One region of the Streptomyces sp. NPDC057654 genome, then DNA from elsewhere that is predicted to be linked to it. Evidence: riboswitches for the same ligand, from Rfam matches in the RefSeq annotation. Region 1 holds a riboswitch; each other region holds the start of a gene.
The links. A riboswitch is a leader RNA that binds a small molecule or an ion and turns the genes downstream of it on or off. The one in region 1 is predicted to bind cobalamin.
Positions count from the first base shown of each region.

Region 2: linked by a shared signal. The riboswitch ahead of ACFU99_RS27395 (CoA-acylating methylmalonate-semialdehyde dehydrogenase) and the one ahead of ACFU99_RS19550 ((2Fe-2S) ferredoxin domain-containing protein) in region 1 are both predicted to bind cobalamin.
Region 3: linked by a shared signal. The riboswitch ahead of ACFU99_RS16880 (HoxN/HupN/NixA family nickel/cobalt transporter) and the one ahead of ACFU99_RS19550 ((2Fe-2S) ferredoxin domain-containing protein) in region 1 are both predicted to bind cobalamin.

Region 1 covers NZ_JBHVHQ010000244.1:4,088-7,354, forward strand. Annotated here, with positions in the region: partial or broken gene ACFU99_RS19540 (ECF transporter S component) at 1-37, opposite strand, end outside; gene ACFU99_RS19545 ((2Fe-2S)-binding protein) at 240-935, opposite strand; gene ACFU99_RS19550 ((2Fe-2S) ferredoxin domain-containing protein) at 932-1,324, opposite strand; cobalamin riboswitch at 1,386-1,508, opposite strand; gene ACFU99_RS19555 (bile acid:sodium symporter family protein) at 1,899-2,963, shown strand.
Region 2 covers NZ_JBHVHQ010000449.1:3,029-6,295, reverse strand. Annotated here, with positions in the region: partial or broken gene ACFU99_RS27400 (5-methyltetrahydropteroyltriglutamate--homocysteine S-methyltransferase) at 1-699, opposite strand, end outside; cobalamin riboswitch at 859-1,077, opposite strand; cobalamin riboswitch at 1,184-1,369, shown strand; gene ACFU99_RS27395 (CoA-acylating methylmalonate-semialdehyde dehydrogenase) at 1,609-3,108, shown strand; gene ACFU99_RS27390 (acyl-CoA dehydrogenase family protein) at 3,114-3,267, shown strand, end outside.
Region 3 covers NZ_JBHVHQ010000190.1:8,430-11,696, reverse strand. Annotated here, with positions in the region: gene ACFU99_RS16880 (HoxN/HupN/NixA family nickel/cobalt transporter) at 36-1,211, opposite strand; cobalamin riboswitch at 1,209-1,435, opposite strand; gene ACFU99_RS16875 (FAD-dependent monooxygenase) at 1,474-2,721, opposite strand; gene ACFU99_RS16870 (sugar-binding domain-containing protein) at 2,929-3,267, shown strand, end outside.

The sequences.
Region 1 (3,267 bases):
AGGGGCGGATGGCGGGCGCGGGCTTCGTGGCGGGCATGCCGGACCGCCGCACGAGGCGCTCACTCCTCGCCTGCTCGCGGAGGTCTGCAAGGGGACCACCGAGGTCGCGGCGCACCCCCGCACCGGAGGCCCCCCGGGTGGCGTTCCTGCCGACGGACGGGCGCCTGACACGGAACGGTGACCTCCGACGAGACCCGTGAGCGTACCGAGCATGGGCTCGCACCCGGTGACCTGCCAAGTCACCGGGCCAGGCAGCAGTCCCCGCACTTCGAGCCGTTGGGCGCCCGGTAGTACAGGCAGCAGCTGCGTCGGCGGAAGGTCAGTTCGGGGCCGGTGATCCGGCCGGTCCCGCGCAGCCGTCCCGTCTTCAGGAGTTCCCGGGTCAGCTCGGTGAGCGGCGTCCGCAGACCGGTCCGGTACCTCAGCAGTTGCGCCGCCGAACCGATCAGCGCGGAAGCGGAGTTACCCGCGAGCAACCGCGGCGCCATCTTGACGGGCAGGTGGCCCTCCATGCGCTGAAGGACGCCGTCGGCCTGCACACACACGGCATCGGCGAGCGATGACGCCGACCTCGGGGCGCGGCTGCCCCGCGGCCCGGCCAGACGAAGGGCCGAGCCGTCACCGGCCCATTCCGCGGTGGTCATCACCGGCACGATCCCGTGGACGAGGGCGCAGGCGAGGACCGGCGACCACAGGCGGGCCGCGAGTCCGAGGTGGGCGATGGAGACGCCGATACGGGTCTCGGCGGTGCCATAGCGTTCGTTGACGGTCCTGGCCCGCGCGGCGAACCCCTCCCGCGTGAGCCGCTCTTCACCGGACGCGGGTCCCCGGACCGTGTCGAGAGCGAAGAAGCCACCCAGCTGTGCGACGTCGCGCAGCGCCACGACGACCTCGTCCGCCGGTACTTCGTCCGCCGTGCCCTGACCGCCGGTCATGAGGTCGATGTCCCGACGCGGCGCGGCGGGTCGATCAGATAGAGGTCGAGGATCTCGGGGCGGGGCGCGACACCCGGCCCGCCGTCCCGCACCCAGTCCGCTATGTCCTCGGTGGCGGCCGGGTCGTTGACCAGCCCGAGCCAGACCGGGCGGGCGCCTGCCGCCCGCCCGTCCGCCGAGGGCTGCACGACGACGACGTTCGCCTGTTCGCACACGTCCAGGCATTCGGAGATGCGTACCGGGGCGATCTCCCGCAGCCGCGCGGTCTGCGCCGCATGATCGGCGTTGACCTTCACCGTCCCGCAGCAGCAGTCGCGGCACACCACCACCCGGCACGGGACCGCCCGGTCCGCTGTCGGCGCGCGCTCGTCGGCGGGCTGTTCAGGCATGCCGCATCCTCCCTCTTGCCGGGGAGTTCCGCCCCGGGGTGCTTCGAGGAGGCGACAGCGTGAGTCTCCTGGCTCTCGGGTCCGCGCTCGTCCCGGCCTTCCCGCCCGCGCGGGGCAGTGGCTCGTCGGGATCCGCTCGCCGATCACAGTGGCGGTACCGCACCGGATTCACACCGGTTTCCTCGGGCCGCTGTCGCCCGTGTCCGCAACCCATCATGTCACCCGCCCCACGGCGGCAGCGCCCAGCCGGACGGCGGACCGCGCCGCCTCGGCTTCCGACCGCCGGGAGGCAGCAGACGCACCGTGACCTCGTCGGTGCCAGGGCGCCCGCGTCCTCCCCGACCACACGCTCCGCGTCCTCGGGACGGCTGGCGACTTCAGTGCCGTCCATGTCGATCATGAGAGAGTCACTGGTCGAGTAGTGCCGGTGAACCCAGCCGCGAGCAGCCGCACGGAGGTGCGCACCTGACTGTGGGCCGTGCCCGTGCGCTTACCACCGTCGCCCCCTGGAGCGAGGCTCCGATGGCTTCAGCGACAGCCGTGACACAGGGCGACCTATACGCTCTGCTGCGTGATGACTGTGGTGAATGCTGTGCAGCGGTGGCTGCTGGGGCTGATGCTCGTCTGCTACCTGTTGGCCGGTGTGTTCCCGGTGCCCGGCGAGATGCTGCGCGGGCTGACGCTGGCGCTGCCTCTGCACGTAGGCGTTCTGACGGTGTCGATGGTGTTGTTGGCGGTGATGCTGTTCAACGCCGGTCTGGGCGTGCGCGTCGCCGATCTGCGCGAGGTGGTGTCCCGGCCGGTGCGGCTGGTGCTCGGCATCGCCGCCAATGCCCTGCTCCCCCTGCTCGTACTCCCGATCGTCGCGCTCGGTCTGCGTTCCTGGCCCGATACGGCGGAGGCGGAGGGTCTGGTGGTCGGGCTGATGCTGGTACTGGCGATGCCCATCGCGGGCGGCGCCGCCTCCTGGGGCCAGAACGCCGGCGCCAATGTCCCCCTGGTCGTCGCCATGGTGGTGGGCTCCACGCTGCTCAGCCCGCTCACCGTTCCCCTCGGAATGCATCTGGCCGGCCAACTGGTCGGCCCCTACGGCACCGGCACGCTGGACGACACGGCCACGGTCGATGTCATCGCCCGGACCGGGGCGGGGATCTTCGCCCTGGTGTCGGTGGTGCTGCCGTGCCTCGCGGGAATCGCCGTACGGGTCGCGCTCGGCGAGGACCGCACCCGTCGAATCCTGCCGTCGGTCAAGGCCGTCAACACGGTGAACATCCTGCTGCTCTGCTACCTCAACGCGGCCGGCGCGCTCGGGCAGGCCCTCGCCCGCCCGGACCCGGACCTGCTGCTGCTGGCGCTCGGCCTGTCCGGCGCGGTGTGCTGCCTGGCGTTCGGCTGCGGCCGGTGGATGTCCCGCTGGACGTGCCGCGACCAGCCGGACCGGATCTGCCTCACCTTCGCCACCGGCATGAACAACAGCAGCGCGGCAGCGGTGCTCGCCGCCTGCTGGTTCTCCCACCGCCCCGAGGTGTTGTTGCCGATCCTCTTCTACAGCCTGCTACAGAAGATCGTCGCAGGAATGGCGGCAAAACTGCCCCGCCCCGGGCCCCCGGGCGTGGCCGCCGAAAGCGCGAGGGCGTGACCGACTCGGGCTTCGGCCGCCTGACCCGGTCCTTCGCCTCGCCGCTCACGGCCACCGAGCGAAGCGGGCTCCGGCCGGGTCGAACGATCCGGAAGAAGAGAGACGTTCGCCCCGGTGGCGCTCATGTGCCAAGCCCAGATCCCGGTCGGCCGCGACGGGCACCGCGCCGAGGGGCGATGGAGACGCCGTGCCGCTGCGGCTGCCGCGCCGGCGGCGGAGCAGCAGCGGCCCGTTCAGGGCAGGACCCGCTCGTCCTTCTCGGCGCACAGCGCCATCTGCGCTCGGCGCTGCCCCGAGGGCGATA
Region 2 (3,267 bases), on a different contig from region 1:
GCGGGCGGCGGCGTTCAGTTCGGCCGGGGTGCGGTCCTGGACGAGGGCGGGCTCGTCCAGCTGCACCCACTCGGCGCCCGCCGCGCGCAGGTCGGCGAGGATCTCCGCGTACACGGGGAGCAGCCGGTCGAGGAGGGTGAGCGGTTCGAAGTCGGCGGCGACGCCGGGGGCGGGCTTGGCCAGCAGGAGATAGGTGACGGGGCCGACGAGGACGGGCCGCGCGGTGTGGCCGAGCGTACGGGCCTCGGTCAGCTCGGCGGCCTGTTTGGCGGAGTCGGCGGCGAAGACCGTGTCCGGACCCAGCTCCGGCACCAGGTAGTGGTAGTTGGTGTCGAACCACTTGGTCATCTCAAGGGGTGCCACGTCCTGGTTGCCGCGCGCCATGGCGAAGTAGCCGTCGAGCGGGTCGGCGTCGACGGCGGCGCGGTGCCGGGCCGGGATGGCGCCGACCATGACACTGGTGTCCAGGACGTGGTCGTAGTACGAGAAGTCGCCGGTCGGCACCTCGTGGACGCCGGCGTCGGCCAACTGCCGCCAGTTCGCGCGGCGCAGGCCGGCCGCGGTCTCCCGGAGGGCGTCGGCGGTGACGCGGCCCTTCCAGTAGCCCTCGACGGCCTTCTTCAGTTCGCGGTTCGCGCCCTGGCGGGGGTAGCCATACACGGTGGCCCGTGCTGCCGCGGCTGCGGACTTCGCTGTCACGGAAATCTCCTTCGCGAGAAACTCCTTGAGATCCCGGCGGCGGGACGCGGACGCGAAGGGTGACGGACCAGGCCGGTGTCCGCGCGTCAGCCGCGCGGTGTCCCGCCTGATATGCACGCCGACCCGCCCACGAGGCCACCGGGATTTCCGTACGCCATCGGTCGCGTACGGGCAACGGGCAGGTCTTCGGACTCGCGGGCACATCTGCCGGGGCAGATTCCTACTGGCCGTCGCTTCCCGGACCCATGGCCGGATCCAGTGCGTATGACGGCGGTCGTTCCCGCTCACCGCTGCGGGGCAGTCCCGGATTCCCACCGGGTTCCCTCTTGCGACGCGCCTGCCTGGGGGGCAGGGCGAACCAGCTGCACGGGTCAGCCTAGAGGCCAGGGGGTTTTCTGGGCACCGCTGTTCACATCCCGGAACGTGATGTGGGACACGGGGCGTGCCGGGGAGCGGTCGCCGGAGGGGGTGGACTTACTAGGACGTCCAACTATATCTTCGGGGCACAAGGTCCGCGGTGCGGGGAAGCCGGTGTGAATCCGGCACGGTCCCGCCACTGTGACCGGGGAGTGTGCTGCCATCCACACGTCACTGGCGAGGTCTGCCGGGAAGACGGGCGGCGCGCGGGGATCCGGGAGTCAGGATACCGGCCGCGGGATGTTCCGTGTTGTCCACGAGGATGGAGCAGACACGCATGGCACCGGTCCGTACCCACGACCCTGGTGACCCGGCGGAGCGCGACCGGCCCACCCCGCGCTCGTAGACCCTCGCGCCCCGGCGGCCTTCGACGTCCGTCCGGCGGCCCGGCGTTCACTGTCCCGCGGCCCGCCGCGGCGGCGCACCCACCCGTGCGCCCGCCGCCGCGGCCCCGCGCCGTCCCCGGATCTCCCCTGACGAGAGCAGGCACCCATGGTCCGCGAACTCACGCACTTCATCGGCGGCAAGCACACCGCCGGCACGTCCGGCCTCCACGGCGACGTGTACGACCCCAACACCGGTACGGTCCAGGCCCGCGTCCCCCTCGCGGGCCGCGCCGACACCGAGGCGGCCATCGCCGACGCGCTCACCGCACAGCGGGAGTGGGGCGAGTGGAACCCGCAGCGCCGCGCCCGCGTCCTGCTGCGCTTCCTCCAGCTCGTCGAGGGCGAGCGCGACTCCCTCGCCCGGCTGCTGTCGTCCGAGCACGGCAAGACCGTGGCCGACGCGCACGGCGACATCCAGCGCGGCCTCGAAGTCGTCGAGTTCGCCGCGGGCATCCCGCACCTCCTCAAGGGCGAGTTCACGGACAACGCCGGCACGGGCATCGACGTCCACTCGCTGCGCGCCCCCATCGGCGTGACCGCCGGGATCACCCCCTTCAACTTCCCCGCGATGATCCCGCTGTGGAAGGCAGCACCAGCCCTGGCCTGCGGAAACGCGTTCATCCTCAAGCCGTCCGAGCGCGACCCGTCGGTACCGCTGCGGCTGGCCGAACTGTTCCTGGAGGCGGGCCTGCCGCCCGGCGTCCTGAACGTCGTCAACGGCGGCAAGGAAGCCGTCGACACCCTCCTGGAGGACCCGCGGGTCGGCGCGCTCGGCTTCGTCGGATCCACCCCGATCGCCGCGCACATTTACGCCACCGCCGCCGCCCACGGCAAGCGCGCCCAGTGCTTCGGCGGCGCCAAGAACCACATGATCGTGATGCCGGACGCCGACCTCGACCAGGTGGTCGACGCGCTCATCGGCGCCGGATACGGGTCCGCGGGCGAGCGGTGCATGGCGATCTCGGTGGCCGTGCCCGTCGGCGAGGAGACGGCCGACCGGCTGGTCGCGGCCCTCAAGGAACGCGTCGGCACGCTCCGCATCGGCCGCAGCGACGACCCGGAAGCCGACTTCGGACCCCTGGTGAGCCGGGACGCGTTCGACCGGGTCCGCCGCTATGTCGACATCGGCGTGAACGAGGGCGCCGAACTCGTCGCCGACGGCCGGGGCTTCACCCTGCCCGGCCACGAGAACGGGTTCTTCGCGGGCGCGTCCCTCTTCGACCGGGTCACCCCGCGGATGCGGATCTACCGTGAGGAGATCTTCGGCCCCGTCCTGTGCGTCGTGCGCGCCGCCGACTACGAGGAGGCCCTGCGGCTGCCCAGCGAGCACCCGTACGGCAACGGCGTCGCCATCTTCACCCGGGACGGCGACACCGCCCGCGACTTCACCCGCCGCGTGAACACCGGCATGATCGGCGTCAACGTGCCCATCCCGGTCCCCGTCGCCTACCACACCTTCGGCGGCTGGAAGCGGTCCGGTTTCGGCGACCTGGGCCAGCACGGCCCCGACGCCATCCGCTTCTACACCCGCACCAAGACCGTCACCTCGCGCTGGCCCTCGGGCGCCAAGGAAGGCGCGAGCTTCACCCTCCCCACCATGGGATGAGCGCCATGACCGCGACCCTGCTCACCGAAGACCAACAGGCCCTCGTCGAAGCCACCCTGGACTTCGCGGAGGACCACCTCGCGCCCCGCGCCGTCCAGTGGGACCAGGACAAGCACTTCCCGCTCGACGTGCTGCGCAAGGCCGCCGGACTCGGACTCG
Region 3 (3,267 bases), on a different contig from region 1:
CCACGCCGCCCCCTCGTCACCATCCGTCGGCCGGGTCAGCCCTCCGGCGCCGTCCGGGCCGCCCAGCGCTGCTCGACCTTCCCGAACCGCCAGTACGCGAGGGCCATCGCCCAGACCACCACGAAGAGCCCGACGATGACGAAGCCGACGTTGTCGAGGTCGAGTCCGGAGATCCAGCCGGTGACCGCGTCGTCCATGGCCAGCTTCTCGCGCAGGACGCTCACCAGCTCGATCGTGCCGATGAGGAAGGCCACGGCGATCGACAGGCCGGTGATGGTGAGGTTGTAGTAGACCTTGCGGACCGGGTTGGAGAACGCCCACTGGTACGTGAAGTTCATGAACGTGCCGTCGAGCGTGTCGAAGAGGCTCATCCCCGCCGCGAAGAGCAGCGGCAGGCACATGATGGCGTACCAGGGCAGCCCGGCCGCGGCGCCGCTGCCCGCCATCACCATCAGCGTGACCTCGGTCGCGGTGTCGAAGCCGAGTCCGAAGAGGAAGCCGAGCGGATACATCTGGCCGGGGCGGGTGATGGAGCGGGTGAACCGGCCGAGCACCCGGTTCATGAAGCCGCGCGAGTCCAGGTGCTCCTCCAGCTCGGCCTCGTCGAAGCGGCCCGCGCGCATGGAGCGGAAGACCTTCCAGATGCCCGCGAGGGCCACCAGGTTGAGCGCGGCGATGAGGTAGAGGAAGGTCCCGGAGACGGTCGTGCCGACGACGCCGAGCGTCTGGTGGGCGGCGGAGTCCTCGTTGATCAGCGTGCCGGCGAGGTGGGCGCCGCCCGCGACGAGCGCGGCCATGGCGACCACGACGCTGGAGTGGCCGAGGGCGAACCAGAAGCCGACGGAGACCGGACGCTTGCCGTCGGCCATCAGCTTGCGGGTGGTGTTGTCGATGGCGGCGATGTGGTCGGCGTCGAAGGCGTGCCGCATGCCGAGGGTGTAGGCGGTGATGCCGAGGCCGACGCCGAAGACCTGCGAGCCGACCGTGTAGTGGCTGGGCACGACGAGCAGGAAGAGCACGCCGAAGGCGACGACGTGCAGCGCGGCTATGACGGCCAGCAGGCCGGCGGTGCGCAGGGTGTCCTGCCGCTGCCAGCGGAACGCGGGCGCGGCGGCCGGGGAGCCGGGGCCGGCGGGGGAATCGGGGGAACCAGTGGGGGTATCGGTGGGCAGGGCCATCCGTAAGTCACGCTCCAGCACCTCGTGGATCATTTCGTGAGATGCCGTGGCCGGTCTCCTGGCTTACGGGTTCAGCTCGCGCTGTTCTCCTCCCTGCCTTCCCGGCCGCAGGCTGCGGCCAGTGGCTCCGTACGCCCGCCGAAGCGCGTACGGAACGGGCTGAGGACCCCCCGATCACAGTGGCGAGGGCCGCTCCGGAATAGGGCCACAAGGACCCCTCACCGGTCTTCCCGAACACCACGGCCCGGCTACTTTAACGGTTTCGGCGGCTCTGACCAGTGGTGAACGGATGTGATCATCCACCCAGGGCATGGCCGCCGAACCCCTTCTCGCCCTCCGAGGCCGCGCGCCACCACTCCTCGGTGGACCGCTGGTCCATGGCCGCCCAGTCGGGTACGGACAGCACCTGCGCCCGGCCGAGCCGCCTGCCGAGCTCCAGCACCGCGCGGCCGATCGGCGCGCGCTCGGCGTCGTACGCGGCCAGCCCCGCGTCGCAGTCCTCTGCGGAGCGCAGGGCGCGCTCCAGCACCGTGGCGTCCTGGAGCGCCTTGACCGCGCCGCTGCCGGTGTGCGGGCGGGCGATGGCGGCGGAGTCCCCGAGGAGGACGAGCCGGCCCTTGGCGAAGTGCGGCACGGCGAGGTCGAAGATGGGCTGCACCAGGGTGTCCCGCGGGCGGGTGCGCTCGATGACCTCCCGCCAGTACGGCGGGAAGTGACGTGCCACCACCTTTTCCTGATGCTCCATCAACTCTGCCGTCACCGTGCGCGGCGGCGGTACGGTCGGGTCGTCGAGCCGCAGGCCCGGTACGTCCGGGGGCACCGCGTAGAACACCCAGTTGACGGAGGCGCCGCGGCCGTACGGGCCCGGAATGCGGTACGCGATCATGTGGCCCTCGGGGAACGCGACGGTGGCGGCGTCCTGTTCGGCCCAGGTCTCGCGGGGGCCCGGCAGCCGCTCGGCGGGCAGCGAGCCGCGCCAGGCGAGGTACCCGGCGTACCGGGGCGCGATGTCGGGGTACATCGCGGCCCGTACGACCGAGCGGTAACCGTCCGCGCCGATCACGAGGTCGAACCGCTCCTCGGCACCGCCCGCGAGGCGCAGCACCGCGCCGCGCGGCCCCGGACCGCGCGGCCCCGGACCGCGACCGGCGTCCGGGGTCACGGATTCGACGGCGGCGCCGGAGTGGTAGGCGACCTTCTCGGGGACGCGGGCGCGCAACTCCGTCCACAGAGAACCCCAGTTGTAGGAGCGGAACGGGAAGGGCAGCACCCCGAACTCCCGGCCGCCGCGCGCGTCCGTGTCGCCGAGCAGCCAGACGCGCCGGGCGAGCCGCACCCAGGGCATGCGGGCGTCGACGTATCCGGCCGCTTCCAGTTCGGCGTACCGGTCCTGCTGGATGGCGAGCCCCACGCCCCGGTCCTGGAGCCGCCGGGCGGCCCGTTCGTACACCACGACTTCCGCGGCCCCGGCCCGTACGGCGGCCAGCGCCGCGGCACAGCCGGCGATGCTGCCGCCCACGACGGCCACTCGTCCTCCGCGCACAGCGTCCCCTCACCCAGTCATCCGGCCGGACTCCGTCCAGGTCATTGACATGAACGTTACGAGTCCTTAGCGTCCTGCCCCACCCAATAGGAAGGTTTCTTAACTTTCTTAACTTCCATTTGTGAAAGGTGAATTGAACCGCCTGAGCCGCTTCCGCCACTCCCCGCGCCGACTCATGTCGCCTCAGCCGTCCGAGAGGTACCCCCTGTGTCCCTCCGCCCCGTCGCGCCCATCGCCGTCACCGGCCTGCTGCTGAGCCTCGCCCTTCCCGCCGTCGCCCTCCCCGCGCGCGCCACCGCCCCCCAGCCGCGCCCCGCCGCCCCGCCGAGCGCCCCCGTCACGCGGGCCGCGCCGGAAGCGGGGGCCGCGACGCCGCTCTCGGGGTTCGCGATCCAGTCCTCGGCCGACGTCGCCGACAGCGCCGAGACCGTCTCCACCCCCGGTTACGACACCAGGGGCTGGCATCCGGCGGCCGCCCGCTCCACCGTGCTCGCCGCGCTGCTCGCCGACGGCACGTACCCCGACGATCCCTTCTACTCCACCAAC